Regions from separate parts of the Peribacillus sp. NPDC101480 genome, predicted to be linked through region 2. Evidence: riboswitches for the same ligand, from Rfam matches in the RefSeq annotation. Region 2 holds a riboswitch; the other holds the start of a gene.
What was found. A riboswitch is a leader RNA that binds a small molecule or an ion and turns the genes downstream of it on or off. The one in region 2 is predicted to bind cyclic di-GMP.

Region 1: linked by a shared signal. The riboswitch ahead of ACQKMF_RS04305 (anti-repressor SinI family protein) and the one ahead of ACQKMF_RS12790 (anti-repressor SinI family protein) in region 2 are both predicted to bind cyclic di-GMP.

The regions. Positions count from the first base shown of each region.
Region 1 is NZ_JBNNSB010000001.1:864,125-880,513, reverse strand. It holds gene ACQKMF_RS04355 (nuclease-related domain-containing protein) at 1-157, shown strand, start outside; gene ACQKMF_RS04350 (replication-associated recombination protein A) at 953-2,224, shown strand; gene ACQKMF_RS04345 (DUF2642 domain-containing protein) at 2,254-2,901, opposite strand; gene ACQKMF_RS04340 (hypothetical protein) at 3,113-4,093, opposite strand; gene ACQKMF_RS04335 (serine O-acetyltransferase) at 5,506-6,066, opposite strand; gene ACQKMF_RS04330 (LytR family transcriptional regulator) at 7,899-8,828, shown strand; gene ACQKMF_RS04325 (hypothetical protein) at 9,962-10,093, opposite strand; gene ACQKMF_RS04320 (hypothetical protein) at 10,367-10,504, opposite strand; gene ACQKMF_RS04315 (VOC family protein) at 11,195-11,326, opposite strand; gene galE (UDP-glucose 4-epimerase GalE) at 11,535-12,566, opposite strand; gene ACQKMF_RS04305 (anti-repressor SinI family protein) at 12,864-12,974, opposite strand; cyclic di-GMP riboswitch class I at 12,993-13,076, opposite strand; gene ACQKMF_RS04300 (ABC transporter ATP-binding protein) at 13,511-15,310, opposite strand; gene ACQKMF_RS04295 (lasso peptide biosynthesis B2 protein) at 15,516-15,998, opposite strand; gene ACQKMF_RS04290 (lasso peptide biosynthesis PqqD family chaperone) at 16,031-16,315, opposite strand; gene ACQKMF_RS04285 (HPr kinase/phosphorylase) at 16,305-16,389, opposite strand, start outside.
Region 2 is NZ_JBNNSB010000003.1:314,141-330,529, forward strand. It holds gene ACQKMF_RS12765 (flagellar hook-associated protein 2) at 1-197, shown strand, start outside; gene fliS (flagellar export chaperone FliS) at 222-623, shown strand; gene ACQKMF_RS12775 (flagellar protein FliT) at 623-967, shown strand; gene hpf (ribosome hibernation-promoting factor, HPF/YfiA family) at 1,221-1,778, shown strand; gene ACQKMF_RS12785 (hypothetical protein) at 2,076-2,285, shown strand; cyclic di-GMP riboswitch class I at 2,437-2,522, shown strand; gene ACQKMF_RS12790 (anti-repressor SinI family protein) at 2,554-2,694, shown strand; gene ACQKMF_RS12795 (helix-turn-helix domain-containing protein) at 2,843-3,166, opposite strand; gene secA (preprotein translocase subunit SecA) at 3,587-6,100, shown strand; one part of gene prfB (peptide chain release factor 2) at 6,272-6,334, shown strand; one part of gene prfB (peptide chain release factor 2) at 6,336-7,370, shown strand; gene ACQKMF_RS12810 (YitT family protein) at 7,525-8,388, shown strand; gene cccB (cytochrome c551) at 8,438-8,779, shown strand; gene ftsE (cell division ATP-binding protein FtsE) at 9,073-9,759, shown strand; gene ftsX (permease-like cell division protein FtsX) at 9,749-10,642, shown strand; gene ACQKMF_RS12830 (murein hydrolase activator EnvC family protein) at 10,737-12,125, shown strand; gene ACQKMF_RS12835 (S41 family peptidase) at 12,267-13,691, shown strand; gene ACQKMF_RS12840 (PDZ domain-containing protein) at 13,904-15,097, shown strand; gene ACQKMF_RS12845 (ABC transporter substrate-binding protein) at 15,172-16,161, opposite strand; gene ACQKMF_RS12850 (FecCD family ABC transporter permease) at 16,342-16,389, shown strand, end outside.

The sequences.
Region 1 (16,389 bases), on a different contig from region 2:
GATTCTACTTAAAATTGAGGAATTAAAAAACAAGTATAACGAAGCGGTCCTTTCTACTAGAGCAATGAAACGATTATCGAATTTATTGCTTGATAGTCACATCCCTTATTTTCCTAAACCCCTCGAGAATTATAGAATTCCGATTACCGCCCTCTAAACCGGAGTATTCTGCGATAAGTGTCATGCATTTTCGATGGAGCGGAAATCAAGAAAGTGGATTTGCCGTACCTGTTTGGATATTTCCCTCGATGCACACATTTCGGCACTATATGATTATCTATACCTCGTCAAACCTACCATTACCAACAGGGAATTTCGAAACTTCCTCCAACTCCAATCCCCATCCAGTGCAAAAAAACTATTACTTTCACTAAAACTGAATCATTCCGGCCATACTAGAGGCAGATATTATCTATTAAATTCTCTCATAGAAGGAGAGGTCGGATTTTTACGTCGGTAGGTCGAATTAGTCCTCTGCTAGGTCGGATTTTTCCTCTGATAGGTCGAATTAGTCACCTGCTAGGCCGAAGTTTCCGCCGGTAGGTCGAATTAATCCCCCGCTAGGTCGGATTTTTCCTCTGATAGGTCGAATTAATCCCCCGCTAGGTCGGATTTTTCCTCTGATAGGTCGAATTAATCCCCCGCTAGGTCGGATTTTTCCGCTGATAGGTCGATTTAGTCACCTGCTAGGTCGGATTTTTCCGCTGATAGGTCGAATTAGTCAACCGCTAGGTCGGATTTTTCCGCCGGTAGGTCGAATTCGTCCATCGTTAGGTCGGATTTTTCCGCTGGTAGGTCGAATTCGTCCACTGCTAGATCGAATTATCGATCTCACAGCATAAATTAAATCCCGAAACGGACTACTATAATAGGAATTCACCCTCTTTTACAGCATAATCAGCGCATTTCCCCTATCAGTTGTGATACCTTATATAAAAAGGAGAGGTGCGCAATGAATATTAAACCGCTTGCTTTCCGGATGCGGCCTCGTTCGATAGATGAGATCATCGGGCAGGAGCATCTGGTCGGTGAAGGGAAAATTATCGCAAGGATGGTGAAAGCCAAGCAGCTTTCTTCCATGATACTGTATGGTCCGCCGGGAATTGGCAAGACTTCGATTGCAAGTGCGATTGCCGGAAGCACGAAGTTTGCCTTCAGGACACTGAACGCGGTGACCAATAATAAAAAGGATATGGAAATCGTGGCTGCCGAGGCTAAGATGTCCGGAAAAGTGATTCTGCTGCTTGATGAGGTTCACCGGCTCGATAAGGCGAAGCAGGATTTCCTTTTGCCTTATCTTGAAAACGGGATGATCACCTTGATCGGTGCAACGACCAGCAATCCCTATCATGCAATCAATCCGGCCATTCGAAGCCGGTGCCAGATTTTCGAGCTCAAATCATTGGAAACCAATGATATAACCAAAGCTCTGGAACGGGCACTTCATGATGAAGAGCGCGGGCTTGGTGCGTATATAACGGATGTCAGCCTTGATGCCCTTACCCATTTCGCGACGGCTTCGAACGGAGATGTCCGCAGTGCGCTTAACGCTCTTGAGCTCGCCGTCATTTCCACCGAACCCGATGAGTCCGGAACGATACATATAGATCTGCAAATTGCCGAGGAATGCATGCAGAAAAAAAGCTTCTCACATGACAAGGATGGAGATGCCCATTATGATGTTCTGTCGGCTTTCCAAAAATCTATTCGCGGCAGTGATGTGAATGCAGCCCTTCATTATTTGGGGCGCTTGGTCGAAGCCGGCGATCTTGTCAGCATTGCCCGCCGCATGGTGGTCATTGCCTACGAAGACATTGGTCTCGCCAATCCGCAGGCTGGTCCCAGGGCCCTCGCTGCAGTCGAAGCCGCTGAACGGCTCGGGTTTCCCGAAGCCCGGATTCCACTTGCCAACTCCGTGATCGAGTTATGCCTATCACCTAAATCGAATACCGCCATTACCGCAATTGATGCGGCTCTTTCCGATATTCGCAGCGGCCATAGTGGAGATGTACCGGATCATCTTAAGGATGCCCATTACAAAGGGGCCACTGAACTCGGACGCGGCATCGGCTACCTTTATCCGCATGACTACGAGAATGGCTGGGTGAAGCAGCAATACTTACCGGACAAACTGCGCAGAAAAAAATACTACAAACCGAAAAAGAGCGGGAAATTCGAACAAGCCCTTGCCTCGGTCTATGAAAATATCGAGAAAAAGAAATAACTCCGGATCGCTTCAGACCCGGAGTTTCTTTATTGTGGGAAATGAAAACTTTTAACATGCCTCATGTTGACAAAAATCGCCTCCCCTTGAGCATTCACCATCTCAATGATGCCATCTTTCACTGCACTGATCATCCCGATATTCTGCGGATGCATCCCCAAGTCGAGCACCACCAGTTTATTGGTTAACTTTTTCACCTGTTCCTCCAATGTCCTGGCCCAGCTTAAAGAAGAAACCTGTGCCAATTGTTCCCCTTTATTCAAACCGTATGGACCCTTTTCATCATTACAAACCGAAAGCCACTTTAAATGATCCATCGAAATGAACATCGTTTTAAATACTGGCGAATAAAAGACGAAATAGTTATTCATGATGCCCACGATATAACCATGAACCGAGTTTTTTTTCGTGAGCAGGATTTCAACAAACATCCCCTTCGCATTCATCAGTAATTTTCGGAACGAGGTCTCGTCAATCTCCGGCTCTCCTCCCGAACCAATCTCCTCATCGATTATAGGAAAAGAAAAATTCTTAATGTGCCGGAATGGAACGTAACGGTAGGCTTTTCCAGTATACAAAACGATGATGTCAGAACTTACTTCAATTAAAATCCCCGCTTCATGTATATTCCCTGAGAGCTCCAGTTCCATATACTGGCCTATATGTTTTGCTAACAAGCGACGCTTCCCCCTTTATATTAAGATCAACCAAACAAAATGGTTGCTTGGCCATTTTATAAGCATTTGAACATAAACTTTTGCAAATGAAAAAATAAATCAAAGGTGTATTGAATCCCAATGAATCCATCTTAGGCAATAACGGCATGTCCACCTTCCATAAGAAGGCACAACAACTCGATTTTGGTTGCTGTACCTGTTTGGTATTTCTTTACCGGATATTTTGATTTGAAGCTTTGATTAAGTTCTCAATCCAAATTTGCTTGAATGCATTTGCACGAGGACTTCTGCGTCTTCCTGATCTTTCATCTGAGCTTGAGCTTGAGCTTGAGCTTGAAGAGCTTTCATATGAGCTTGAGCTTGAAGAGCTTTCATATGAAGAACTGCTCTCTTCTAATGAACTGCTTTCATCCTTTCTACTTCCGTTTGCTGAATTTCCATTTGCTGAATTCGCGTTTGATGCACCTCCGTCCGACGAACCTCCATCTTCGGAATTTTCATCTGTCTCCTCTTCAGCTTCTTCCTCTACCTTCACAGTTAAGGCAACGAATTGGACATGATCAGTTGGCACATAAAATAATTCTTCTTTATGCACAACGATAAGGTACGTATCAGCCACTTTCATCAGGATGCCCTCAACCCTCTCAGGTCCACCAGCGAAAACGGATACCCAGTTGTGGACTAAGCGAGTCAGAAGGCCATTAAGTGTATCGGTTCCGTTATAAACAAATTCAGGCAATAATTGTTCGTCTGATTCTTCGATCACTGTTACACTTTTAATATGGGAAATCGGGTATAAAACAAGCCCATCCTTCTCCGTGGATAAAACTAAAAATTCATCTTTCACATCTACAACCCGGCCAACTTTAGATCCCGGACCGCCGCCATTCACTTGAATGCAGCTAGTTTGAAGTGTTGACAGCACTCCTAAAAAACTGGTCGGAAATACTGTTTCTTCTTCCTCGGCCAATAAATCGACTTGTGACTTTTTCGCATTCGCGACAACTATTTTCAAATGATCCCTTGCGTAATACACAAGTTGAGTTTGTTCATCTTTCCCTGTTTGTAAAACGATATAATCGCTTAATACTCCTATAAGCCTGCCTTCTCTAGAATCAGGCCCGCCTTTAAACACCCTCACCGATTTTCCTGTTAAAGCATCAAGGTACGGTAAACCAACAGTCTCTGCCATTTTTCCTTTAGCCTCCAATAGTTATTTATACTTTAATGATATCCGTACTGCATATATATGCGCCTGCTTTCCAATACGGACTCTGCTTATCACCCATTTTGTGGGAAATCGTCGTACGCCTAGAAATTCCCTTTTGAAAAATCACTTTTTCCATTCTATTCAACTTTTAATAAAGGGCCTTACTTTTTAATAAAAAAACTCGGGAATTTTTTCCGGAGTTACATCACATATTTCTATATAGAATGAAATGGCCAAAACAGCTGACAAGTCAGATATGTATTTGTCACCATCTTCTTTTTGAATTTGGCATAGTTCTTTCACGAAAATCAACAGATACCCGAGGCTTTCTATAACCGGAGCTTAAAAACTTAGTACGCCCTCATAAATGAGTAGAAAGAGCGAACACAGGGTTTAGATTCACCTTACGTCTCTAGAGCTGATGTTACTGTTGCCTTCTTGCCCAGACCCAAGAACTTCATTTTCCCCTGAGTTCCAGCCAAAGACTTTTTTACACGTTTGATTAATCCATCGATTTAATTTTCTTCTAGAATCATATCGTAAAAATTAAGTACGTCATCGAATTTTTGACATTTTAAACATTGGGATCAACACTGCTTTATACAGCTAGCAATTCGTTCGAATGCTCTGTTAGTAAATTTCAGCATTTAAGTTTTTAAATGACTTGTTCCAGATCCACATCACGAATATCTGTATTACCAAATGTTGCACCGACTAGTTCTTTCAAAGATTCGTTATCATGTTGTTTACTTGTAGGATCACCATTTTCGCATTTATTCCTTTAAAGTAATAGTGGTTGTCATTATTGTTTTCCTCCAATAAAATAAGCATCGCAATTTGCGATGCCTGAATTTTTTTTATTTTATTTTCACTACACTGAACCAATATCTATATGTTCAATTTCAATCATTTATCCGTTAGTTTAATAATTCCTTAGTATCCTTATTAACCTCAATCCATTCATTAACTTCATGAATATTCAAAATATCAACTTGAAGTTGTAATGTTTGACCGATATTTTAATTGATTACTTTTTACTGTAATTACAAGCCTAAACCTTCGAAGCGCATCCTTAATCCATTGTTTATCAGTATAAAAAACACCTGAATGTGAATAAGCCACATCTTAATGCATGGCTTCTTTTCCATTTAGAAAATTATATTCTTTTTATCTCGTCCAACCCTTTTTGTATATTTTGGTGATGTATAAATTAAATCACAAACATAACGTGGACTACTATTCATATTAATTTCGATATAGGAGTAATTTTTTATTTTATAAAAATAAAGAACTCCAAGATATTTCTAAGTCACAGTTTGTTTTGTTTCATTTGATTTTTATTGGACGAACTTTTTCAATAATAAATAGTTTGCTCTTACTATGCAACTATTAAATTATTTTTGTTGGATTAATTCAGTTCCAAAAGGGTGATCACTTCCCTTATTTGATATTTTCTTTGCTGGAGCCCCCACGACCGTAATATTAGGTTCTAAAATAGACTTAGATATCACTGAATTCGCTCCAATTCTTACTCCGTCAGCAATTTGTACACCAATCAATATCTTTACACCGGGACCTATATAAACATTATCCCCGATAACTACATCTTGAGCTATATTCGTACCATTATATATTTGACAATTACGTCCTATCCGTGCTGATTCATTAATAATAATTGTTCCATAATGGAATATTGCCATTCCCGCATCAAAAACGTTAATAGGAATTGATAAACTCAAGTTCATTCTTAAGTTTCGTAACCTTAATCTGTGAAAAGTTAATCTAACTTTTCCAAACAATCCCTTTTTACAGTTAGTTAAATATTCTACTTTTCTTAATAAGCGGGTAAATTTCCAACATTCGTCACCAATTAGACTAGGTTTTCTTTTATTAATAACCATCGATAATTTGTCAGCCTCTAAGAAGTAAAGATAATCTTTGTTGTTTTTAATCATTTTTTTGTATCTCCTATCAAACACCCAAAACTTTTATCATTCTTCTATTTTAACAACAAGCAATGATGAGAGCTACAATTTTTTCACATAAATTAGTTGTAAAAACTCCAGCATCACTAACAGTAATTTTATAATTCGACCCGATTGGATATACTATAACAGTAGAAAGCTGAACCCTTTTATCGAAAGAATTAAAAGGACTTTCATAGTTTATTTGCAATGTCTAGTACTTCATTAAGTGACAAATTCCTTTGCAAAAAAGCAGCCACGGAAATATTTATCTCCGCTGTATTGGTAACATGAGGTCTACCCGATAAGTGGACTTGGGTAGTATTACTAATGATAAAAGAGTTCGCCATCTTAATTTTAGGTTTCTTGCCAAATGAATCAATCCAAAATTCCCCAAAGAAGTTTCGTATCTCTTTAGCTTGATAAATAGAAGTATCGCAGTCGCTTACTTGACCTTACTAAAAGTATTTACACTTCCGTATTCGATATAAATCCCGTAAGAGTTTGTTTTGTCCTTGCCTTGACCCTTTACAAACTTAATGTGGAAGTGATTACTGTTAGCTGAAGTAAAGCTACCTGTTCCTGTTTCTTGTACATAAACCCCTTTTTCCTTGAATAAATATTTAAGTTTAATGTATTACATTGATAAGTAGTTACAGATAAAGTAATTCCATTTTTGGGATTAAACATAGTAATGTTATCAAGTGATATAAATACCAGTTGTATTTCTGTAAGTAGAATTTGTGGATTCAATCTTTATATCTTTAAACGTGTGATTGTCCATTAAGTATTAACGCAAAACACCCACCTAAACCTTTAGTGGGGTGTAAAGCAAATGTTGTAAAAGATGATACAATTGCACTACAAAATCTTATTAACTATTGTTCTGATAACAAGAAAAAAATTATATACACCTTTCGAAACTTATAAAACAACAGCGACTTTATCTATACAAATCAATCATGGTTTTTATTGGTTGGGTGACATTGGTGTAAATACTATTTAGTTTATTGGCATTTTCCGCAAACTGCGCGGTATGCTCTTGACTTTTTTGTTAGCTTCATTAAATATACTATAAGCTATCCTATCTGCCATATTAAGACACCGCTTATCTTTTTTATGAAAACATTGCCTCCTGCTACAGAAGTAAGTCGAGCACGGAATTGAACAACACCTGTTAAATCAAATTGCTACAACTCGCTGAGTCTGTTGTTTTGGGGCCCATACTTAGGTCAGTTAGATTCGATAGAACGTCCCAGTGACTCTGCTGCTTTGAATATTAACTTCCTGCTTGTCACTAGTACCGTAAACTTTCAAGGAAAAAATTTTAGTGTCACCAACCGTTTCCGTACTTGGTAGAGGCTTATCCGCACCTAAAAAATTATCCTACTGTACATTTTTACCTTCTCTAGGATTATACTATGTATGAATTCCTATGAATATCATCAGCGGCCGATATCGTCCTTTTGAAAATCGTTACCCTTTGTCACCATGAATTGCAAAGCATGGAAGCACGGTTATCAATAAGCCTCCCCTTGAAGTCTGGAAAAACCCCATGCCTATTTCCCTAGAAGTTATTACGACTTTTTAAAACTTTCTGCCACCAAGTCGGAATATCTTGCTCGTAAAGCTCCTGCCAGATTAGCATTCATTTCATAAAACTTTAAACTGGAAAAAAACTATTAAAATTTCAAGGAACATAAAAAACCTTTTATTTGGTTCCAAATATGTCAAAAGTATTATAAAGTAGCAAAATGTACTATTCTTTTATTATGAAGTTAAATATAATAAAGAAGTGGTTACAAAGAGGAAGGAAGTAAAATATGAGACATGAAAAAAAGAAGAAAAAGAAACGGACATGGCTGAAGGTAGTCGGGGTAATTGTCCTGCTATTCATATTAGCTGGGGGAGCCTTTGCCTATTCCGTATGGAATTCACTGACAAAAACCGTTGACACGATGCATACACCAATAGACCGTACCACCGATAAACGAACTAAGGACCTTGCACTATCCGATCAGGAGCCATTCTCGATGCTCATGCTCGGTGTCGATGAACGTGATGGCGACAAAGGCCGCTCAGATACAATGATCGTCTTGACAGTCAATCCACAAAAGAAATCGGTCAAAATGCTAAGCATTCCGCGTGATACACGGACCGAAATCGTCGGTCATGGAACACAGGATAAAATCAACCATGCATTTGCCTTCGGCGGCGCGAAAATGTCCATGGATACCGTTGAAAACTTCCTTGATATCCCAATCGACTATTATATGAAAATCAATATGGAAGGCTTTAAGGATATCGTTGACGCAGTCGGCGGCGTGACCGTACAAAACGATCTGGACTTCACATCCGATGGCATTCATTTTGCAAAAGGTACGCATACTCTTAACGGGAAAGAAGCCCTTGCCTATTCAAGAATGAGACATGATGATCCGAGTGGTGATTTCGGCCGTCAATCCAGACAACGTGCCATCATCGAGGCTGTCATCAAGGAAGGCGCTAGCCTTTCATCATTGACGAAATACGATGAAGTCTTCGCTGCACTCGGTAATAATATCCAGACGAATTTGACTTTTGATGACATGATGGACATCCAAAAGAATTACAGGGACGCAAGCAAAAGCATTACCCAATCATCTATAAATGGCAACGGTACTAAAATCGACGGAATCTACTATTATATTGTGTCGGATGAAGAAAAGGAAAAGGTTCAATCCGAATTAAAAGAACAATTATCCATCAAATAAGAAAAAATGAAGAGCTGTCCGGACCCGCATCCTGACAGCTTTTTCATTTTCCCCGTCCAATATTCTGACAAAAAACGAACACCAATTGTAGAGATTTGTTGGAATTTTTGTTGTTTATTAGGCACTAAAAGACGGTATAATCTAATATGAGCTGAAAATTCCAACTTCCCCTTGCCCCTTTCATCACTTGACACTATCATTCACTGGAACCGGAATTCCATCAACCATCATCCATCAACTATAATTAATAATCCTAAACAAAAGGAGTGGATTTGTATGAAAATCAAAGCAGGCAGCTGGGCTATGCTAAGCAAACAGGACAAAATGTTTATTCTGAAAGCCATCAGTGATCGATCAAGAATGAAATATGTTTCATGAGAAGTAGCTCTTTTCGGCAATACATGAGAGCATCGCCTCTCCCTTTTCAATAAAACGAACTCGAGCCTGAAAAAGGAGAGGAAACTATTTAAACCGATATTTCTATAACAAACAGCATTCGCCTTTTTCTGTGAAAACATAGCTATCTTGTTCAAGATAAACACCCTAATGCGAGAATTGAAGACCTGTGTAACTGGAATTTCATAGGCAGTTTTATGCTGCCCTCCAACCTTATCCAGAATCCAGTTCTTCACATTCTTAAGTATCGGCCTACAAATCATACTGAAAGGTCTCTACGTCCATATTGTAAAAGTACAAGGTTGGATGTTGCACATAATATGCCCGATTATTAATTCCCAGCTTCGAAACGCACTTTCAACCGAGCGGCCAATGAAAAATGATATAAGCTTATTCACCAGAGTCCTCACCCTCATAGCGTAGCATCCATAAACGCAAAAAAAAGAAGCATGTTGTAGACATGCTCCGTCATTCCTTCATTATATGTATCAAATTCAGATTCGATGTCGCTTTCTCCATCGATAAATGAAAAGGGAACAGAAGATTCCTAGCAAACCGCTAAACGTGTCCGTGATAACATCCACAAAGAGACACGGCCACCGGTTAGTTTTTGATGCAGTTCATCTGCACTAAAAAGGATACATATAAGAGCTCCTGAAAACGAAAGATTACCATATTATACAAAACTGCACCAATCAACATCCAACGCAATAAGCCCAGGACTAAGTATTTACGGATCATATACTTTCAGGTTGTTCAATGATCCCGCTTAATTTCTCCTTAATCTCTTCCACAAGTTCATTTACAGTAACATCTTGTCCAGACTCACCCTTGGCAAAAGTGTCTTTTAAAATATCAAAAAAATCCATTCGAAATTTCCACTCCAATATATAATTGAGCCACCGTTTCATACTGTTGTCCTAATCCTTTTTTCAAAAATAAGGAATATAGCTCATTTATTTGATAATCACATATAAATCGAGAATTGGCAAGCAGAAACTAGTTTAAAAAACAAAAATTTACCCAATTTTAACATTTCTGAAATATTCCTTTTAAATGAATACTAGTAAGTTTTAGGTAAATAGTGTTGATATAAAAAAATAAAAAAGGACCGATTCCTCAGCCCCTTCGATACCAACATATTATGCCTGTCCCATAAAATAAGTCATTAATGAAATCAAAACTAATGTAATGGTAATATAAGTCCCAATAAAAATTTTCTTGCTTCTTTGTTTCTTTTCATAAACTTCCTCGAACGTAATGAATTTGTTTTTTGTCATCAAAAAATCTCCTTCTATTCTGATGTCAGCTATCTGACATCGCCTGTTGCGAAGTCCCTTTGCTTGATCTCTATAGTGTAGTATCGGCACATAACGAAAAATATTTAAGTATTATTAACTATTTTTTTATAGGCGATATTTCTTAAATTTGTAGAAGGTAACGACTAACGTATTATGTACTTTAAATAAATCCTATGATCATTCTGTTGAACCCTGCCTAGGTCTCATTTAGTATCTAAATTTATTAAGCGCTTACTTTATAAAATTCAATATTATTTTTATCCAACCGAAAAATGACAACCACAACGGAAAGCTTAAAAACGTTCCCCACAATAGTCCCACAACAACATTGCTGGATTCATTCATAATAAAGCATCTCCTTTTATTGGATTGTTTTTCTGTTGTTAAATTTAATTACTATTCAACCATTATTTTTAAAAATCAAGTATCACAAAAAGAATGAGCTTATCTTTATTAATAAAAATAATGCAGCTTCTTTCTATGTACTATATTATTCATAATAACTTAATAAGAAAGCGCTTACAATAGTTCTATATACTGTTAATCCTTACTTTTGCTTTACTACTTATAAGTTTTAGCTCCGAAACATTCTAGTCAGGAAATAAATCTATTTATATTCGCATATGAAAACAATTTTAGCTGATAGCGTCCGCCAACCATTAAATCAAATTAATAAGATTTTCTTTCTTCTCGATATGTTTCCTTATTAATATGCAACCCTAAAATGTTTACATAGAAGTTTTTCGATTTTTCATTATTTGAACAGATTATAGCAACTTGGTATATTTTATTTATCTTCATTTTCTTCTCCAAAAGAGACAAGTAAGCTTAAATTTCATTCAAACAGAGTAATATAAGAATAACAGGATCATCTCTTTTATTGTTTATTTGTACTCTTGACTAATCTCCTCAGATTCTCAGCCCATTCATTTCGACAAAAGGTGAATTCATTGCATCCTTCTTAAAATAAAAATGAACTGATTTCTCAGTCCATTTCAATAAACACCCGTTATGATTGAACGAGAACTTTTTGTTCGTATCCGTTCGGATTATCTGTTTGCCATTTCCACGAGTCTTTACACATCTCGTTTAAATCCTTTTCTGCACGCCAGCCTAATACTTTTTCTGCCTTAGTAGGATTTGCATAACAAATTGCGATATCACCAGGGCGCCTATCTACAAATTGATAAGGTATTTCTTTTGAATTGACAGCGCTGAAAGCATTAATGAGATCCATAACACTATAGCCTGTACCTGTACCAAGATTAAATGTTTCTATCCCTTTATTTTTATCAAGGAACTCGAGTGCCTTCAAATGCCCTTTTACCAAGTCTATCACATGGATGAAATCTCTGACTCCTGTACCATCGTGAGTTTCATAGTCATTGCCGAAAACAGAAAGTTTTTCTCTTTTCCCAATTGCAACCTGCGTTATATATGGCATTAAGTTATTTGGTATTCCATTTGGGTTTTCTCCAATTCTTCCACTTTCATGAGCACCGATTGGGTTAAAATAGCGTAATAAGGCTATCCTCCAAGTGGAATCCGAAATATATAAATCTCGTAATATGTCTTCAATCATCAATTTTGTACGTCCATATGGATTAGTTGCAGACAATGGAAATGATTCATCAATTGGGACACTATCCGGGTGACCGTACACCGTAGCTGATGAACTGAAGACGAGTTTCTTAACATCATGCTTTGCCATCAGGTCACACAAATTAATAGTGCCTGTTATATTATTATGATAATACATTAATGGGATTTCAACTGATTCCCCTACAGCTTTAAGCCCTGCAAAGTGCATTACTGCTTCGAATTTATGATTCTCAAAAATAGTATTCAACTCTTCACGATCTAATAAATCACACTTATAAAAAGTGAAGTCCTTGCCTGTTAATTCCTTAACCCGATTTAATGATTCAAAATTACTGTTTGACAGGTTGTCTACAATTACAATATCATAACCTGTATTTAATAGTTCGACAGCTGCGTGGCTTCCGATATAGCCCGCCCCTCCAGTTACTAGTATTGACACTTTAAATTCCTCACTTCGATTTTAGTATTAAAAAACAAATATTCTACACTATCATTAGGTTCAGTCTCTGTATTATGTAATAAAGTAATTAATAGTACATCTAATTATATCCTAAATTGTTCGTTATATAAGTATAAATCATTAATAATAAAGAATATTATTATATAATATTCTTTATTATTTCAATAGGAAGAAGATTATTCGAAAAAGACATAAGAAATACATAGAATTCAGTCAAAAACAGCCTAAAATAAGTTGCTAAAACCTTTTTTTCCTCATACAGAGATTATTCTTATTCTAGTTTTGTTCAATCTGAATAAACTCCCGCACATCTTCAATAGATAATCCTAGATTTTTAGCCTCCAAAATTAGATAAAACCATTCTTCTCGTTCATGGTTAGCTTCCATGATAAATCCCACCCAACTTGTGGTAACACAGCCGTCTTAGCAATTAGCCTTAGACCTGTAATTTTGCGTCCCTACTTTTCAATAGGTTTGCCTTTCTCAAGAATATTTCACATTAGTTTTTATTATTCTTTCAAGACTAATAAATCATTTAAAAAACTCGTTCGATTCCCTTGTTCCATGTAAACCATTATGCCCTAAAAAAATTTCTCCTTAATTAAAACTATATTAATGTTAATTATACTTAAAAACGTAATAATAGCTCATAATACTATTCGTTTTTTTATGTCATTTTTCAACATAATTCATCATAAAGTGACATTACAATGTAAAACACTGGTAGAATGCACTTTCTTTAAAACACTTTTATTAAAAGCAGAGATATAACCGCTATAATAATCTAGCATTTACTATTCTACAAAAGTAATTTTCCGAATCGAGTAGGCTAAGTGATTCCTTATTAATTTATTTCCCCTAAGAAAAAAGCCAGCATTCCAAACCATAAAATATCTGTAACCTGACTGTTGTTAACTTCCTATTTATACTCTTGATTCCATTTGAATACCTAATAAATTGCTAAACATCCCTCTTTTTTCATTCGCTAATTGGTTATATTCACCGACCTGAATGATTTCTCCCTGATCCATGACCAACACTTGATCAGCATTACGAATCGTCGATAATCGGTGAGCTATGACGATGATGGTCATTTTTCCTTTTAATCTTTCAATAGCGGATTGAATCTTCGCTTCGTTCTCCGTATCTAAAGCACTCGTCGCTTCATCCAATACCAGGATGGACGGTTTGCGTAAAATCGCCCTGGCTAACACTAGCCGCTGCCTTTCTCCTCCTGACAGTCGGACACCCCGATCACCGATGAGGGTATCCAGCCCTTGTGGAAGCTTACCAACAAAATCAGCAGCTGCCGCGAACTCCAAAGACTCCCAAATGGATTCATCACTTGCCTCAGGGTCAATGATCATCAGATTTTCCCGTATGGTTGCATTAAAGAGAAAAGGATCTTGCGGGATGTAACTAATGGACCTACGCAGTGATAATAAGCGGTCATTAGCAAGGGGAATATCATCTATTCTGACTTCACCCCTATTAGGATGATTCAATCCCATTAATATATCTATTAAGGTGCTTTTTCCGGCACCCGATCTGCCGACAATAGCAGTCATACGTTTAGAGCGAATGTGTATGCTTATATTTTTTAGGGCATAATTGCTCTCGTTTTGATCATAACTAAAATATACATTACGGCATTCCAACCCTTGTTCAATTTCAATAGACTTGATATTTTTATAATCGGATTCATATAACTCTCTTGCTTCTCTACATTCGTTTTGTAAATCCGACAATGCTTTAAAAGATGGTAGCGTAGACCCTATTTGCTCTAAATTGGATTGAATGCTAGTAAATCTTGGCCATAACCTTGAAAAAATAACAATTATAAGCATTAGTTGGGCTGGCTGGGCCATGAACATCTTTATCGAAAAAAACACAAAAATGGCAATTAAGACTGAAGATACAATTTTGAAGATCATCTGGGACGTCGTATTTAAGGTTGTTAACTTGATTCTGTTTTTTTCCATTCTCTCACTTAAAGATAGAAACCAACTCAAATGAGAGTCTTCTAGTGAATTACTTTTGATATCCTTCATTCCGTTAAGATGATCAGTCATACCTGCTAAATATGTTTGTGTTAGCTGGAAGGTTTCCTTTCCAATAGACTGAGACTTTTTCACAAACTTCCGTGAAGAAAAAATAAGAATGATCCCAAAGGCTATGATAAAACTCGTCATTGGAAAAGATAAATAAAAAGCTATTCCGATTTGTATCAAAGTAAAAATAAGAGAAGATATAAACTGTAAAAATAAATTAATACCTGCACTTACATTGAAGGTTTCGTTTGTCATGATGTTGATTATATCGGATTTCCTCTTTTTTAGGTAAAATCCCCAATTGACCTGCAGCAGACTGCCATACGCCTCATCCCTTAACTTTCTAACAAAACCTTGTTGGATTTTGACTCCCAAGATTGTTTGATTCCGCTTAAATACACTTTGTCCAACCATTAATATTACATAAACACCAAGTATCAATAAAAGACTGAGCGTTTCCGGAACTCCTGTGAATAATCCATTAATCCAGCTTAAGAAAGGAACCTCATCCGTTTTTATGTCCATTATACCGGTCAATCCAATCAATGGGATCAATAAGAAAATTCCTACGCCTTCTATAAAGCCTATTAAAATCATACAAATAAGATTGATATATAATATTTTCCCCGAATAATCATGTATTTGTTTCGTATAAAGTAAAAGATGCTTCATTACCATATCCTCCATTTGCAGGCCATATTTGATCGTTTTCCTCCATGTTACTAGTGCTAAAGCGCGAAAATGAAAGGAAAGGTATTAGGTATCCACTTTTCTAAGTTTATTATTCACATTGAAGATAGTATGGGTGGGGTGGTGACGCGTGGACTCCTGGATAAACCTTGGAGGGTTTATTTTGTTCAAATTAAATGGTATTAGATTAACCAGACTCTTGTTCTTTCAGACTTCCACTCCTGTTCTTTTTAGAGAACTTAGAAACAATAGTGAACCTATCCATCACTTCTGCTCCCGTTATGTAAAAAGGTCCACTGCGTAGCCAAGCATGTGCAATGAGCCCTCCATTCTCATCTTTGGCTGTACCTAAATAAAGAGTGCTATCAATTTCTCGTTTTTCCAGCATCTTCATAGCCGCCATTGCCTTTACAAGACACTGGCTTTCCCATATGGTGTAGCGGCTCATAATATTTATAGCCCGTGAAACATTTGCTAAAATCTCTTTATCCGCTGCATTCAATTCATATGATGACTCTTTCATCTGTTCACCAAGTGTTGGGGCAACTTTTGAAAAGGAAATGCTTTTAAGATAACGGGCCCAGCCTAAATGTAAAAAAGCTTCGATATACAGCAGCTTTGTCTTGAAATTCAATCGAAGAAAAGTCTGAGCTTTCTTTACGATATTCATTGTTTAGCCTCCTAGACTAAAGATTCATGATACTAGGAATGGATGCTAACTAAGCCTTGTTCTAGCAATTGACTTAAAAAGTCAGTGACATGTGCCTGACAATCAGCTTGATCGACATTGTATTGTGACTGTAATGTTGCAACTAACTCTTGAATCGTGATGGGTTCCTTCATTAACTCCCAAATTTCCCCGCCCAGTTCACCTAAATTATAATATTTTCCGTTTGAAACGCTTAGCATGACTTTTTCCCCATCCATATCACTTACTATGTTTCCTGGACTTTGGCTATATTTCGTATCAAGTTGATTAGTAATCATGAACTCTTTCCTCCCTTTTTAATACATTTAAAATAATTTCCGATAAGTCTGGCGCCGTGAAGCGATTCGTTGGT
Region 2 (16,389 bases):
AGGCCGGAAAGGCCGGATTTGTTAATAACAATTTTACAATCGGAAAATTGGTCAATGGGCTGGATAAGAAGATTTCAACATTTGAGGCAAAGCTAACGAAATTGGAATCGCGCTATTACAACCAGTTCACGGCGATGGAAAAAGCGATTCAAAAGGCAAACAGCCAAAGTGCATCGTTAGCTTCTTATTTTAGTTAAGGTAAGTCGGAAAGGAAGTTAAATATGGCAATAAATAATCCTTATCAATCGTATCAGCAAAATTCAGTCAACACAGCATCCCCGGGAGAGCTTACATTACTGCTTTATAATGGCTGTTTGAAGTTCATCATGCTTGGGAAGAAGGCCATTGAAGCAGGAAATATCGAAGCGAAGAATACGAACATCATCAAGGCGCAAAATATCATCCGCGAATTGATGGTGACGCTGAATATGGATGCGGATGTATCCAAAGATATGATGAGTCTATATGATTTCATGAACCGGCGTCTGATAGAAGCGAATATGAAAAATGATGTTTCTGCCTTGGAAGAAGTGGAGGGCCTTGTTACTGAGTTCCGGAATACTTGGAAGGAAGTAATTCAAATCAATCGGAAAAAACAATTTACCCAAAGCGGTCAAGTGTAATGGTGATTAGGACCTTTCATGATTTGACTGTTGAATTACTTGCCGTTCTGGAAAATCACACGATTACAGAGCGTGATGATAAAATAGAAAGGATCACAAAGCTGATCGATCAGCGAGATGGACTTCTTTCTCGAATCAAACCGCCTTTTACTGCAGAAGAGCAGCAGCTGGGACGTGCAGCACTGTTGCTCAACCAAAAGGTCGATCACTTGCTGAAGCTCCAAAAGCAGGAGATAAAGCGGGATATCCAGGAAATAAACAAGAAGAAACGATCATCCAATAAATACACGAACCCGTATGAAAGTCTATCAGTGGATGGTGTGTTCTATGATAAAAGAAATTGATTACACGACCGTTTGGATTCCAAAAGGTTTTCATGTTAATTATTTTTAAATTTTCTGTAAATAAAATAGGCTTAATTTTTTCTTTATAGCATAGCATTTGATATAATGAAGCTAGGGCAGACATCAACCCCTTTCCAAACCTTCCGACAATTGTTTCATTATTTCGACATATTTCATGATGTGTTTCTAAAAGGAACCGGAGGGGTATTGTAGAATCTAACTGTATAGTCTTAATTTAAGGAGGACTCACTTTATGAATTACAACGTACGCGGTGAAAACATTGAGGTAACTCCAGCAATTCGAGAATACGTCGAAAAGAAAATTGGCAAGTTAGAACGATATTTTAACAATACACCAGATGCAAATGTGTTAGTGAATTTAAAAGTGAACAATAATACATCAAAGGTCGAAGTGACGATTCCCATGCAGAATTTGGTTCTTCGTGCTGAAGAGGAAAATGCGGATATGTATGCTGCCATTGACTTGATCAATGATAAGCTTGAACGCCAAATTCGTAAACATAAAACGAAGGTCAATCGTAAGTTCCGGAACAATCTATCAGCTGCACCAGATGCATTCGCCTTCAATATGGAAGTTGACGAAGTGGTGGATGAATTTGAAGACGATAATGATATTGAAGTGGTCCGCAATAAGCGCTTTGATTTAAAGCCGATGGACAGTGAAGAAGCGATTTTACAAATGAATATGCTTGGTCACAGTTTCTTCGTTTACACGAATGCGGATACTAATACAACGAACGTAGTGTACCGCCGAAAAGATGGACGCTATGGATTGATTGAACCTAGTTAATTATTATTCTAAGATCAAAAGCACAGCCCAGCCTTTGGGTTGTGCTTTTTTAATGCCTGTTGATAGAATTCGTTTGAAAAGAAAAAGAATGATTGCTTCTTTTGTTCTCTATAAAATACAAATCAACGAAAAATCCTTTTGAAGAACAATTATTGTTCTTTATCAAGATAAATAGTCAGTTTTACCTATTTAATAACCCCCTTCTTTTGTACTATACTCAAATTGTAAGTTCTTTAAAAAGAACGGCTGATTTTTTATATAAAACAATTTGATCAAGGTGCAGAGGGGTTGGATTACTTGTATCGAAAGAATTGCCATACTTGCCATAGGGCTTCTTTTAGCAGTGCGGAATATGGAAAGTGGCTTTGCCCGACCTGCGGTGAGGATTTAACTGCGCAAAAAGCCTTGGATGCACTTACAATGGAGAGAATCAATACGAAGCAACGAAATATTAAGAAGAGCAATATTCACTATTATACAAAAAAACGAAAATCAATTAGTCTATGATAAATTACCTGCACTATGAATTTTCTTAATTTTGTAATAATTTGTCGGATAAAAGTTTTTGCATTTAGGTAGATTACCGACATAAAATAGCAATATATGGAGTGGGTATCCGTTATAATATGATTATATGTAATGTATTTGGTAATAAATACCACGACAAAGGCAAACTTATTGAAAGATGAGGGCGCAAAGGCACAGGTCTAAGGTCCTTGAGACTATGATGGCTGGTCTGCCTGAAATACAAGGAGTATTTTAGGAGGTAGAAGAGGTGGCTAATGTGGAAATGGATCAAGAATGGGTGAAATTGATTTCAGAAGCAAGGAGCTTGGGTTTCAAAAAGGAGGAAATCAGTGCTTTTTTGAAACGGGAAAGCCTTGAGGTAACATTAGAGGAGAACAATGGAAAATAGCTTACGAAAAAGTTCGAGAACATCCCTATAAACAGTAATTCGATTCATTAGCTGTTTATAGGGTTTATTCTTCCTTGAGATTCTACAAGTCTAGCTTATTCAAACTGTATTCTTCAGGATTATGTAGGTAAACTAGTGTACTACCACTCTACTCTTCTTTATCTTTTCTCCATTTATTAAACTCGATGAATTCCCTGAATTGTTGTTTTGAGACACCCGAATTCATGGCTTCCTCAACGATTTTCATCCAGTCAGTGTCCAAGGTTTCCTTATTTGGTGCATCATAAAGCAGGGCATCAACAGGAATGTTTAGTACGGCGGAGATTTTTTCAAGAAATTGAATAGAAGGATTCGTTTGTAAGTTCCGCTCGAGCGAACTTAAATAAGACTTTGCCACACCCGCTTTATCGGCAAGTTCAGTCATCGACATTTTCTTTTCTTCTCGCAGTTTTTTTACACGTTCACCAATCATCAATACCACCTCGAAACATGTTCTATTTATCTTCCGCTAATAAGTGTCAGTAGCCAATCTTATCATTCAAAACAAGACGACTGTAAGGTTGGATTACCTTGACATGCTATCGCTAGAGAGGACACACAGCATCTAGTGATGGAAGGTTATGGATAATTCTCATTTACATATGGAATAGTGGGGAGTTAGCAACATATTTTTTATACTTCCTTCTATTTTAACAGTTTTACTCCTCATTTATCCATTGTTTTTCGCAAGAATTGAATTCAGGTCTATACCAGGGAAGTGACATGAAGTTGTACCTCTATGATAGAAGTGGTAAAATTAAGCGTGCATTAGTAATAATAGAAGTGTGTTTCTTCTTACTTATATGAATTTTGTCATTGAACGATCATTACCATAATAGAGGAGCGTTATTGAATGCTTAATATATTAAATAAAGTTTTTGATCCGAATAAGCGAGAAATCAAACGTTTAGAAAAAATCGCCGATCAGGTCGAAGCGCTGGCTGATGAGACGGCGGGGTTATCGGATGAACAGTTGCGTGCCAAAACGGGTGAGTTTAAAGAGCGTTATCAAAATGGGGAAACCGTTGATGATTTGCTTGTTGAGGCTTTTGCGGTTGCACGTGAAGGGGCAAAGCGTGCTCTGGGCTTATATCCTTACCGTGTTCAAATCATGGGTGGGGCATCACTTCATGATGGAAATATCTCCGAGATGAAAACAGGGGAAGGTAAAACCTTAACATCCACCATGCCGGTTTATTTAAACGCGCTTACCGGTAAAGGTGTACATGTCGTTACTGTCAATGAATACTTGGCACACCGTGATGCCACCGAGATGGGTGTATTGTATGATTTCCTTGGTTTGACCGTCGGGTTGAATTTGAACAGTCATTCTAAAGAAGAAAAACAGGCGGCGTACAATGCTGACATTACGTACAGTACGAATAATGAGTTAGGTTTTGATTATCTTCGTGACAATATGGTGTTATATAAAGAACAAATGGTACAGCGCCCGCTGCACTTCGCTGTCATTGATGAGGTCGATTCGATTTTGATCGATGAGGCAAGAACGCCGTTGATCATTTCCGGCTCCGCACAAAAATCGGCTCAGCTGTATATCCAGGCCAATGCGTTTGTAAAAACCTTGAAAAAAGAAACCGACTACACATATGATGAAAAGACAAAAGGTGTTCAGCTGACGGAAGATGGGATGAATCGAGCTGAAAAAGCGTTTAATATCGATAATTTATTCGATATTAATCACGTTACTTTGAATCATCATATCAATCAGGCGTTAAAGGCACATGTTTCCATGCATTTGGATGTGGATTATGTTGTCCAGGAAGGCGAGATAGTCATCGTTGACCAATTCACTGGCCGTTTGATGAAAGGCCGCCGTTACAGTGAAGGTCTCCACCAGGCGATCGAAGCGAAAGAAGGACTTGAAATTCAAAATGAAAGCATGACTCTTGCGACGATTACATTCCAGAACTATTTCAGGATGTATGAAAAGCTTTCAGGTATGACCGGAACAGCCAAAACGGAAGAAGAAGAATTCCGCAATATTTATAATATGAATGTAATTGCGATCCCGACAAACAGGAATATCATCAGGGACGACAGGGCAGATCTTATATACGCGACAACTGATGGCAAATTCAAGGCTGTTGTGGAAGACATCGCCGAACGCTATACAAAGGGTCAGCCTGTGCTTGTCGGTACGGTTGCCATCGAAACATCTGAAGTCATATCTGCCTATTTATCCAAAAAAGGAATCCCTCACGATGTTTTGAATGCCAAGAACCATGAGCGTGAAGCGGAAATCATTGCGAATGCAGGTAATCAAGGCTCAGTTACGATCGCTACGAACATGGCAGGGCGCGGTACGGATATCAAGCTTGGTGAAGGTGTCAAGGAGCTTGGGGGCCTTGCTGTAATCGGTACGGAACGTCATGAAAGCAGGCGTATAGATAACCAGCTGCGTGGTCGGTCCGGCCGTCAGGGAGATCCAGGGGTCACTCAATTCTATTTATCAATGGAAGATGAATTGATGCGCCGCTTCGGTTCGGATAACATGAAAAACATGATGGCGCGCCTTGGTATGGATGATTCCCAGCCAATTCAAAGCAAAATGGTGACAAGGGCCGTTGAATCCGCACAGAAACGGGTCGAAGGCAATAACTTCGATTCACGTAAGCAATTACTGCAGTATGATGATGTTCTCCGTCAACAACGGGAAATTATCTATAAACAGCGTTTCGATGTCATGGAAAGTGACAACTTACGTGAAATCGTCGAAACGATGATCACGGCATCCATCCAGCGAAATGTTGTCGCGTTTGCACCAATGGGTGATGAGGAAGGCTGGAATTTACAAGGCCTTGTCGATTACCTGAATGGTAACCTATTCAATGAAGGTTCAATCACTGTAGCTGATTTGGAAGGGAAAAATGAAACGGAATTGGTTGAGTTCATTTTAGCAAAAGTGAAAGAAAGCTATGACCAAAAAGAAGAAGAGCTATCTGAAGAACAAATGCGTGAATTCGAAAAAGTAATCGTTCTTCGTGCCGTCGATAGCAAGTGGATGGACCATATTGATGCGATGGAGCAATTGCGCCAAGGGATCCACCTTCGTGCTTATGGCCAGATTGATCCGCTTCGTGAATATCAATCAGAAGGTTTCGCAATGTTTGAAGCGATGATTGCTTCAATGGAAGATGAAGTCGCAAAATACATCATGAAGGCCGAAATCCGAAACAATTTGGAACGTAAGGAAGTCATAAAAGGACAAGCGGTCAATCCGAAGGAAGAAGACGGGGGAAAAGTGAAAAAAGCCCCTGCCCGTAAAAAGGAAGACGTTGGCCGAAATGCGTTATGCCCATGCGGCAGCGGTAAAAAATATAAGAATTGCCATGGCAATTTAGGTTAAAGTTAGGTGTATAATGATTATGGGACGGTTAAGTGTAAGGCTTGCCGCCTCTTTTCATGTTTTGTTTGCATAAAGGTATACATTTGCATATAGTTTGGAGAGGTTTTATTTGTAATGAAGGGAATCCCTCTTCAGGGATTTTTTTTAACATACTTAATGAGGTGAAGAGAAATGGAATTAGCAGAAATTAGAAATGAACTTGAACGGACAGCGCAACGATTAACGGACTTTAGGGGGTCTCTTTGACTTAGATGAAAAAGAGGCACGAATCGCACAGCTAGAAAATGAGATGACACATCCCGATTTTTGGAATGATCAGCAAAAGGCACAAACTGTCATCAATGAAACGAATGGTTTAAAAGAACAAGTCAATCAATTATCCGACCTGAATGAATCATATGAAAATCTGGATTTGACATATGAATTAGTGAAAGAGGAGAACGATCAAGAACTTTTAGCGGAGCTGGAAGAAGAGATTACGGTTCTTGCACAAAAGATGAACGACTTTGAACTTCAACTTTTACTAAGTGAAGAATATGACTCGAAAAATGCCATTCTTGAACTGCATCCTGGTGCAGGCGGAACGGAGTCCCAGGATTGGGGTTCCATGCTGCTGCGCATGTATACAAGATGGGGTGAAAAAAGAGGCTTTAAAGTGGAAACCCTTGATTACCTTCCAGGTGATGAAGCTGGGATCAAGAGTGTCACTTTAATTTTCAAAGGCCATAACGCCTATGGTTATTTGAAAGCGGAAAAAGGGGTACACCGTCTTGTCCGTATTTCTCCTTTCGATTCCTCAGGACGACGCCATACTTCATTCGTTTCATGTGAAGTCATGCCGGAATTCGATGAGACGATCAATATAGAAGTACGCACGGAAGATTTGAAAATAGATACGTACCGGGCAAGTGGTGCAGGTGGTCAGCATATCAATACAACTGACTCGGCAGTCCGGATCACCCATATACCTACGAACACCGTGGTAACGTGCCAAAACGAGAGATCTCAAATCAAAAACAAGGCCCAGGCCATGAATATGCTGAAAGCCAAATTGTATCAACGTGAAATTGAGCAGCAACAAGCGGAATTGGATGAAATCCGTGGTGAGCAAAAGGAAATTGGCTGGGGAAGCCAAATTCGTTCTTATGTTTTCCACCCGTATTCCATGGTTAAAGATCATCGTACCAGTGCGGAGACCGGAAACTTGGGGGCTGTCATGGATGGCGATATCGATATGTTCATTGATGCGTACTTGCGTTCAAAATTATAAGATCAGCCAGTCGGACCGGTTTCCACGGTCCGACTTTTTTGTTTTTTCCTTTTTAACGAATCTTCTGGCTGACATTTACAGGATTGAAAAGGGATGCTCTACCTCGTTCGGCCAATACTAGATAATAATGATGGTTCGAGGAGACTTATGCAAAATGAAGAAAAGATACCGGGAGCAGAAGCACCCTTTAATTCAAAAGTTAACGGAGTATGGATTGGTGATTGTCGGTTCATCCATAATTGCCATTGGTTTTAATGTATTCTTACTGCCTAACCAGGTCGCATCTGGCGGGGTCAGTGGAATTAGCACGATTCTCGATTCAACTCTCGGTTGGGAGCCAGCCTACGTTCTTTGGGGTTTTAATATCCCTTTGTTCATTGCGGGGCTTATTATCCTTGGAAGACATTTCGGAGCCAAAAGCTTGATTGGAACCTTGTTTCTGCCTTTAGTGGTATTTCTGACAAAGGATTGGGATGCATGGACGAATGATGCATTGCTTGGTTCGATTTGCGGAGGGATGATGGTCGGACTTGGGCTGGGGATCGTCTTTCGAGGGAAGGGTTCCACAGGCGGGACCGATTTGGCGGCACAGATTTTCCATAAGTATACCCATCTGTCATTAGGAACCTGTGTGGCAGTCATTGATGGAATCATCGTTTTAAGTGCTGCCATCGTTTTTGATATTGAAAAAGGGCTTTATGCATTGATTGGATTGTATGTGACAAGCAAGACGATAGACCTCGTCCAGGTTGGATTGAACCGTTCGAAGATGTCATTAATCATCACGAATAAAGAAATGGAAGTAAGGGATGCTATCATACATGAGCTGGACCGGGGTGTAACAGGCATATCCGGGTATGGCGGATATACAGATGTTACTCGTCCAATTTTGATGTGCGTAATAGACCAGTCTGAATTCACCAAATTGAAACAATTGGTGAAACTCGTTGACCCTAAAGCGTTTGTAATTGTAATGGACGCATCGGAGGTACTTGGGGAGGGTTTTAAACTGGATTGAAATTGGTATAATGTTCTTGTGCTGGTATAAATCAGAGGGGGTAAATTCGATGAAAATGAAGTGGTTAGCCTTAATTTTGGGTACTTCTTTGGCCTTGGCTGCATGCGGTGGGAACGATGATGCTGCAGATAAAGAGCCTGCAAGTGAAAATAATGAAACGACTACGGCAGATGCCGGTGATGCCGCAAAAATTTATGAAAACAAATGTTCAAGTTGCCATGCAGTGAATCTTGAAGGCGGCGTGGGACCGAATTTAACGAAGGTCGGTTCCAAGCTATCAAAAGCAGACATCGAAAAAGTCATTGCGAATGGTCAAGGCGGAATGCCAAAAGGTATAATCCAGGGCAAGGAAGCGAGCATGGTCGCTGAATGGCTTGCTGAACATAAATAATGATTAATGAAACGTCCTGCTTAGCAGGACGTTTCATTTAGCCTCCTTTAAACCTCGTGACAACTCACATTTAACCCCCTTTTCAAGCAATCAAATCCTGGAATTATTACATAGATGTTGATATATGTCTAACTGAAATGAAACTGTAATATTTTTTATGCTTAATTTGACAAAATATGATGTTATAATGTTTCTGTGCTCAAGTAAGAGAGATTCCTGTCAGATTTCAGTGAAAATTGTCGAAAAAGCTGTAGGTACATAGTGATAATCCAAGCAAATTAGGTGGTTTTAGAATGATAGAAATGATAGATGTGAAAAAGACATATCCAAATGGCGTAATTGCCATTAATGGAATCAATGTGAAAATAAAGCCAGGCGAGTTCGTTTATGTAGTGGGTCCGAGCGGTGCCGGAAAATCGACCTTCATCAAAATGATGTATAGGGAAGAAAAGCCTACAAGCGGTAATATCTTGGTCAATGGCATAAGCCTGCCAAGTATCCGCAATTCGAAAGTTCCTCTATTTCGCCGTAATATCGGTATGGTATTCCAAGATTTTAAACTCCTTCAAACATTCACTGCATATGAAAATGTTGCTTTTGCCATGGAAGTTATTGAAAAGGAACCGGAAGAAATCAAAAAGAGAGTCATGGAAGTCCTTGATCTGGTTGGCATTAAACATAAAGCGAGAATGCTTCCTTCCGAGTTATCTGGTGGGGAACAGCAAAGGGTTGCAATAGCCCGTTCGATCGTCAATGATCCCAAGGTAGTCATAGCAGACGAGCCTACAGGTAATCTTGATCCCGAAACATCATGGGAAATCATGAACATATTCGAAGAAATTAATAAACGCGGAACTACACTTGTCATGGCCACCCATAATAGGGACATCGTCAACAATATTAAACGACGTGTCATTGCCATTGAAAGTGGAAAAATAGTTCGCGATGAACATCGAGGTGATTACGGATATGAAATTTAGAACATTGCTCCGTCACTTCCGTGAAAGTTTTAAAAATATTGGCCGTAATGGATGGATGACGTTTGCTTCAGTCAGTGCAGTAACGGTCACTCTAACTTTGGTTGGCGTCTTTTTAGTGCTCATGATGAATTTAAATCATATCGCGGGAAATGTGGAGAAAGATGTCGAAGTTCGTGCACATATTGATAATGCGGCGAATGATGACGATATAAAAGCTATAGGTAAGCAAATTACGGAGATAAACGGCATCGAATCAGTGATTTTCTCTCCAAAGGATGAAGAGCTTACTAATTTAATAGATGATTTAGGAGATAATGGTGAGGCTTTTAAACCATTTGAACAGGATAACCCATTAAGGGACGTTTATGTTATCAAAACGAAATCTCCGCAAGATGTCATCAAGGTGGCAAAAAAAATCGAAGGTATGGAATATATCCAAAGTGTTAAATATGGACAAGGCTACGTCGAGAAACTATTCAGCTTTGTTAATATTGCTAGAAACATAGGGATCGTTCTTATTGTAGGATTATTATTTACTGCAATGTTCCTGATTTCGAATACGATTAAAATTACCATTGTAGCCAGAAGAAAAGAAATTGAGATCATGAGATTGGTAGGAGCGACAAATACATTCATCCGTTGGCCATTCTTCTTGGAAGGGCTTTGGTTGGGAGTCCTCGGTTCCATCATTCCGATAGGTCTGATTGCAGTACTCTACTATAATCTTTATAAATACGCAGCACCGCAGATTACGTTCAAATTCATCGATTTCTTGCCTGCAAATCCGTTTATTTATCAAGTTTCGGCCATCCTCATCGTAATTGGTGCGGTTATCGGAATATGGGGCAGCTTGATGTCCGTCAGGAAGTTCTTGAAAGTATAAAAGTGTATCTTTACTCGAAAGCCAAAAGTAGCCAGACATAAATAGAGAGACGTTACAAGGCAAGGATGTAACGGGTTGAAAGGGGAAATGAAACGTGAAAAAAAATATCATTGCCATGAATGCCTCCATCATGATCGGGTTGGGAAGCATTCTAGCGGCACCTTCGGTTTATGCTGAGTCTATTTCGGATTTAGAAAAACAGAAAGAATCCATACAGGAAAAACGTTCAGGTGTTGAATCGAATATTTCCGAAACTGAAAAGAAAATCGATAGCCTGCAGGATAAGCAAATGACAGCAGAAGACCAAATCGCTGCCATTGAAGCGAAAATCGCAGAGTCCGCAAAAAAAATCGATGCTAAAAATGCTGAAATTACACAAACGAAAAAAGAAATCGAAGCATTGAAAGAAGAGATTAAAGTATTAAAAGAGCGGATCGCCAAACGTAATGAAGTATTGAAGGAAAGGGCACTTTCTTTCCAGGAGACTGGCGGGGACGTGAACTACCTGGAAGTATTATTCGGATCATCCAGTTTTGGGGATTTAGTTGACCGTGTCGGAGCTGTAGCGACAATCGCTGAAGCTGACCGCGATATTTTAAAGGAGCATGAGCTGGATAAAAAGGATCTGGAAGAAAAGCAAAAAGCTGTTGAAACGAAGCTTGCCAGTTTAGAAGTGGCAAAAGCTGAACTATTGGAAATTCAAAAGCAACAAAAACAGCAGAAGCAAGAAAAGGATGCTTTAGTTAAGAAATTAAAGCAACAAACTGAAAAGCATGAACATGAGAAGATGGGTCTAGAGGAAGAAAAAGCGAATCTTGCTGCTCAAGAAAAAGCCATCAAATCTGCCATCAGCTTAGAGCATCAACGTCTTGCCGAATTGGAAGCAGCTCGTAAAAAAGCGGCAGCTGAAGCGAAAAAACGTGCAGAGCAAGAAGCGGCACAAGCGGCTGCACAAGCAGCATCACAAGCATCGGAATCAAAAAAACAATCCACTTCTTCAGGATATAGTGCAAAAAGCAACAGTTCATCAGCGCCATCAACTTCACAACCTTCGTCTAATGTAAGTTCAGCGCCAGCTGTATCATCTGGTACTTTCACTAGACCAAGTGCAGGATATGTATCTTCAACAATGGGTGAACGTTGGAATAAACAGCATGCCGGCATCGATATCGCTGCTAGCGGAACGGTTCCAGTTGTAGCTGCAGCCGACGGAGTCGTAAGCCGTTCTTACTTCTCAAGTACATACGGTAACGTCGTCTTCGTTACCCATTCAATCGGCGGTCAGCAATGGACTACTGTTTATGCACACTTAAGTTCTAGACAAGTAGGCGAAGGTGCTGTAGTTGCCAAAGGTCAACAGGTTGGAATCATGGGTAACACAGGACATTCCTTCGGTCAGCATTTACACTTTGAGCTACATAAAGGCGCATGGAATTATAGCAAGTCAAATGCTGTTAATCCATTAAACTATATACCTAATTAATACCCAATATATGAACGGAAAAACAGATCAGGATCAATTCCTGGTCTGTTTTTTTGTGTAGTGTCACCATATTCTATAAGCATATTTCTTTCAATCGCCTCATATAGTGAAATACATATCAGGTCAGAAATGGGGATAAATATGGTCAAAAAATGGGTACTTCCTCTAGTAATTATCATGTCACTAGCCATTGGAGCAATGGGGGGCATATATTGGACAAGCCTTCCGGCCAAGAATGAAGCAAAAGATGAAAGCCAAGCAATACCGAAGGATAAGGAATGGGCAAAAGTGGAACAAGCTTATGGTTTGATCGTAAGTCAGTATGTAGAACAGGTGGACGGTTCCAACTTGGTGGAGGGCGCCATCCAAGGCATGCTGTCAGCGCTGAAAGATCCTTATTCCGTATATATGGACAAGGAGACCGCCAAGCAATTCAATGAAACACTGGACTCCTCTTTTGAAGGGATCGGGACTGAAATCGGAATGGAAGATGGTAAGGTCATCATTGTTTCTCCTTACAAAGACTCGCCTGCAGAAAAAGCTGGATTAAAGCCGAAAGATCAAATCCTTAAGGTGAATGGCGAAAGTGTAGAAGGTTTGGATCTGTATGAAACGCGCCTGAAAATCCGCGGCAAAAAAGGATCTCCCGTCAAAATGGAAATAAAGCGGGCAGGGGTGGACAATCCACTTGAATTCAAAATGGTGCGTGCCGAAATTCCATTGGATACCGTATTTTCATCAATTAAGGAAGTTGCCGGAGAACAAATCGGTTATATCGAGTTGACCACTTTCTCGGAAAATACTGCATCTGATTTCAAAAAGCAGATGAAAGAGCTCGAAAAGAAGGGAATCAAGGGCTTGGTCATAGATGTACGCGGTAACCCAGGTGGCCTTCTTTCTAGTGTGGAAACGATTCTTGGCGAGTTTATCACAAAAGACAAGCCTTATTTGCAAATTGCAGAAAGAACGGGCGAAACGCAATCGTTTTTTACAAGCCTTAAGAAAGCGAAAAGTTATCCCATTGCCGTCTTGACGGATAAAGGGAGCGCCTCAGCCTCGGAAATCCTGGCAGGCGCGATGCAAGAGGCGGGAGGCTATCCATTGGTTGGCGAGAAGACCTTCGGGAAAGGCACAGTACAGCAGGCTGTACCAATGGGTGATGGCAGTAAGATTAAACTTACATTATATAAGTGGCTGACGCCTTCAGGAAACTGGATCCATAAAAAAGGGATCGAGCCGACAATCAAAGTGAAACAACCGGAGTATTTTGATGCACATCAGCTGGCCATTGAGAAGGTGTTGCAGCGGGATATGAATGATGAACAAATCCAGTATGCCCAAAGCATTCTGAAAGGACTTGGATTTGAACCGGGCCGTGAGGATGGATATTATGATTGGAGTACAGAAATCGCAGTAAAAGCATTCCAAAAACAATTTGGCCTGGAAGTGACTGGTAAGCTGGACGCTAAAACCGCAGCACATTTGGAATCCGCCATTCTGGATAAGATCCAGGATGAAGATAATGATATTCAGTTACGCACGGCTTTGAATTATTTAGTGAAGTAACTTGATGGCACCGTTCCCCTTGGAGCGGTGCCTCTTTTGCATTTGTTTGAGTTCGCCTGCGAACATGGAGGCAGATTAGGGGAAACTTTAGATAAAGCTACTTTTTCTGCATCTTAATAGGCATGGAGGCTACATTTTTGATAGAATAGGAGGTAACTGACCAGAACGAAATTGACAAAATTTTGATTACATTTGAGGATGGTGGAAAGAAATTGACAACGGATTGGCTGATAGCATGCTTAATGGGATTAGGAAAAATCTTCCTTCATCCTTTGCTTTATGTTTCGATTGCCTATTGTTTATTCATCGGCTATCTTCGCGTTAAACGGGAACGCCATGATTTTAATACCAAGATTTACAGTTTTTCCATGGAGCTGCGTTCCATGTTACCTCAAGGATTGATATGGGGATTGATCCTTTCCTTCCTTACGCTGGCTACTGGACTCGCCATTCCTATGGCGGCGCTGCTCATCATGGCAGTGGTAACGATTTTGTCCATGCTATCCATGAAAAGGAGGTTTGTTTCCCCCGTTTATACAGTGGGACTCACCTTCTTTATCCTTTTCTTTTTATATGATAGAGATATCAAGCTTACGTTCTTTCAGGATGCCTTTAATCAGCTGGATCGGTCCGTATATCCGACACTTGTCATTTTAATAGGGTTATTATTGATTGCTGAAGGGTTCTTGATTGTTGGCAACGGAAGTAAAAAGGTCTCTCCCCAGTTGGAGGTATCCAAGAGGGGGCAGCCGATAGGTGTGTATGTATCACAGCGAATCTGGCTAATTCCCATGTTCGTCATGGTTCCTGGAGGACAACTTCCAATTCCTTTCGAATGGTATCCAGTTTTTTCAATCGGGGATGTATCCCTGTCGCCGATCGTACTGCCCATATTAATCGGCTTTAGGCAAAAAGTGCATGGGACGCTCCCTGAACTGGCCATTAGGGCGCAAGGCAAAAAGGTTGGGGCATTGGGAATTATGATTACGCTTTTGGCGGCAGTTGGTTACTGGTATCCCCCATTGGCAATCATGACGGCTGTTTTAGCAATCCTCGGTCGTGAATTTCTGCATTATTCCCAAAAGGCAATGGATCGAAAGCTTCCTTTTTATTTTTCGAAAAGTAAGTTGGGTGTCCAGATCTTAGGCGTTATCCCTCAATCTCCGGCAGATAAAATGGGGTTGCTAAAAGGCGAGGTCATTTCGAAAATAAATGGTGTCGTCGTCAGGGAAGAAGAAGAGTTATATAGGGCGCTCCAAATAAACCGGGCACATTGCAAGCTTGAGGTCATCGATAATAATGAACAGATTCGTTTTGTGCAAAGAGCTTTATTTGACGGGGAGCATTACGAATTGGGCCTCTTATTCGTTGACGATCAATTGAAGGAAAGCGGACAAGTGGGATAATGACACATTAGTATAAAATAAAAGGCCTTTCTCGAATTATATCGAGAAAGGCCTTTTTCAATGGAAACGTGTTATTACTTTTCAAGCATGATCTTTTCTATATCTTCAAGCATTTTATTAGCTGCAATTACTCCGCCAGCTGTATTCCATGTTGCGTCGCTAACCTCATGGGCATTTCCGTTTTTGACTGCATCAAGGTTTTTCCAAAGTGGATCATTCGTCCATTCTTTTGCTGTGCTTAGGGCTTGTTTGTCGCCTTCAGGAGCGTAAGTGAAGTAGAAGAGAATATCTCCATCCATTTTAGGGATGACTTCTTTTCCAACCTCAATGGCAAGGTTGCCTAATTTATTATCTGCAGTGAAGAGTTCCTTCTGTTGTTCTGCACGTTTAAATCCTAATTGATCGAAAATCACTCCAGAGAATGAATCTGTGTAATAAATACGAGTAGTTCCAGCCATGAAACGAACAATGGAAACTTCTTGATTTACTTTATCACCCAATTTAGCTTTAAGATCTTCAGTGTTTTTATCGAATTCTGCAATTACATCGTTCCCTTTTTCTTCAAGGTTCAAGGCTTTTGCATATAGTTTAAAGTTTTCTTTCCAATCTCCTCTTAACGTTTCCGAGAAAACGGTAGGGGCGATTGCATTTAATTTATCATAAACAGCTTCTTGGCGTATCTTGCTTCCGATAATCAAGTCAGGCTTCAGTGATGCGATTTTCTCTAAGTTAACTTCATGTTCAACACCAACAACTTCGACCCCATCCATATCATCTTTAATATGGTCGTACCAAGGGTCACCAAGCCATGATTGAACGGCACCAACAGGTTTAATCCCTAAAGCGATCAATGCTTCAGTGCCTTCATTTGTTAAAACGACCACTCTTTTAGGCGTTTCTTTCAACTCGGCAGTGCCCATGGCATGCTCAATTGTGTAGCTTTTCTCCTCTTTCTTGTCTTCAGCTTTATTTCCATCGGCCTTTTCATCCGAATTCCCGCAAGCTGCTAGAAGGAAGACTGCAAATATTGTAAAAATCGTTAATAAAGACTTAAATCTAAACATCTATGTATCCCTCCCAATTTGTCAGCAAATGATAATCATTCGCACTTAACAGCACCATCATAAAATGAATATACTTTTCTGTCAATATATAATTGAAAATGATTCTCAAATTCGTTGACATAATCCTGTTTAGACCAGTAAAATATTACTATACAAACGTGATTGGAAAGGTAACTGGATATGTTATTAAAAAATTCATGGCAGAAATGGATGGGGCTGTTCATTACC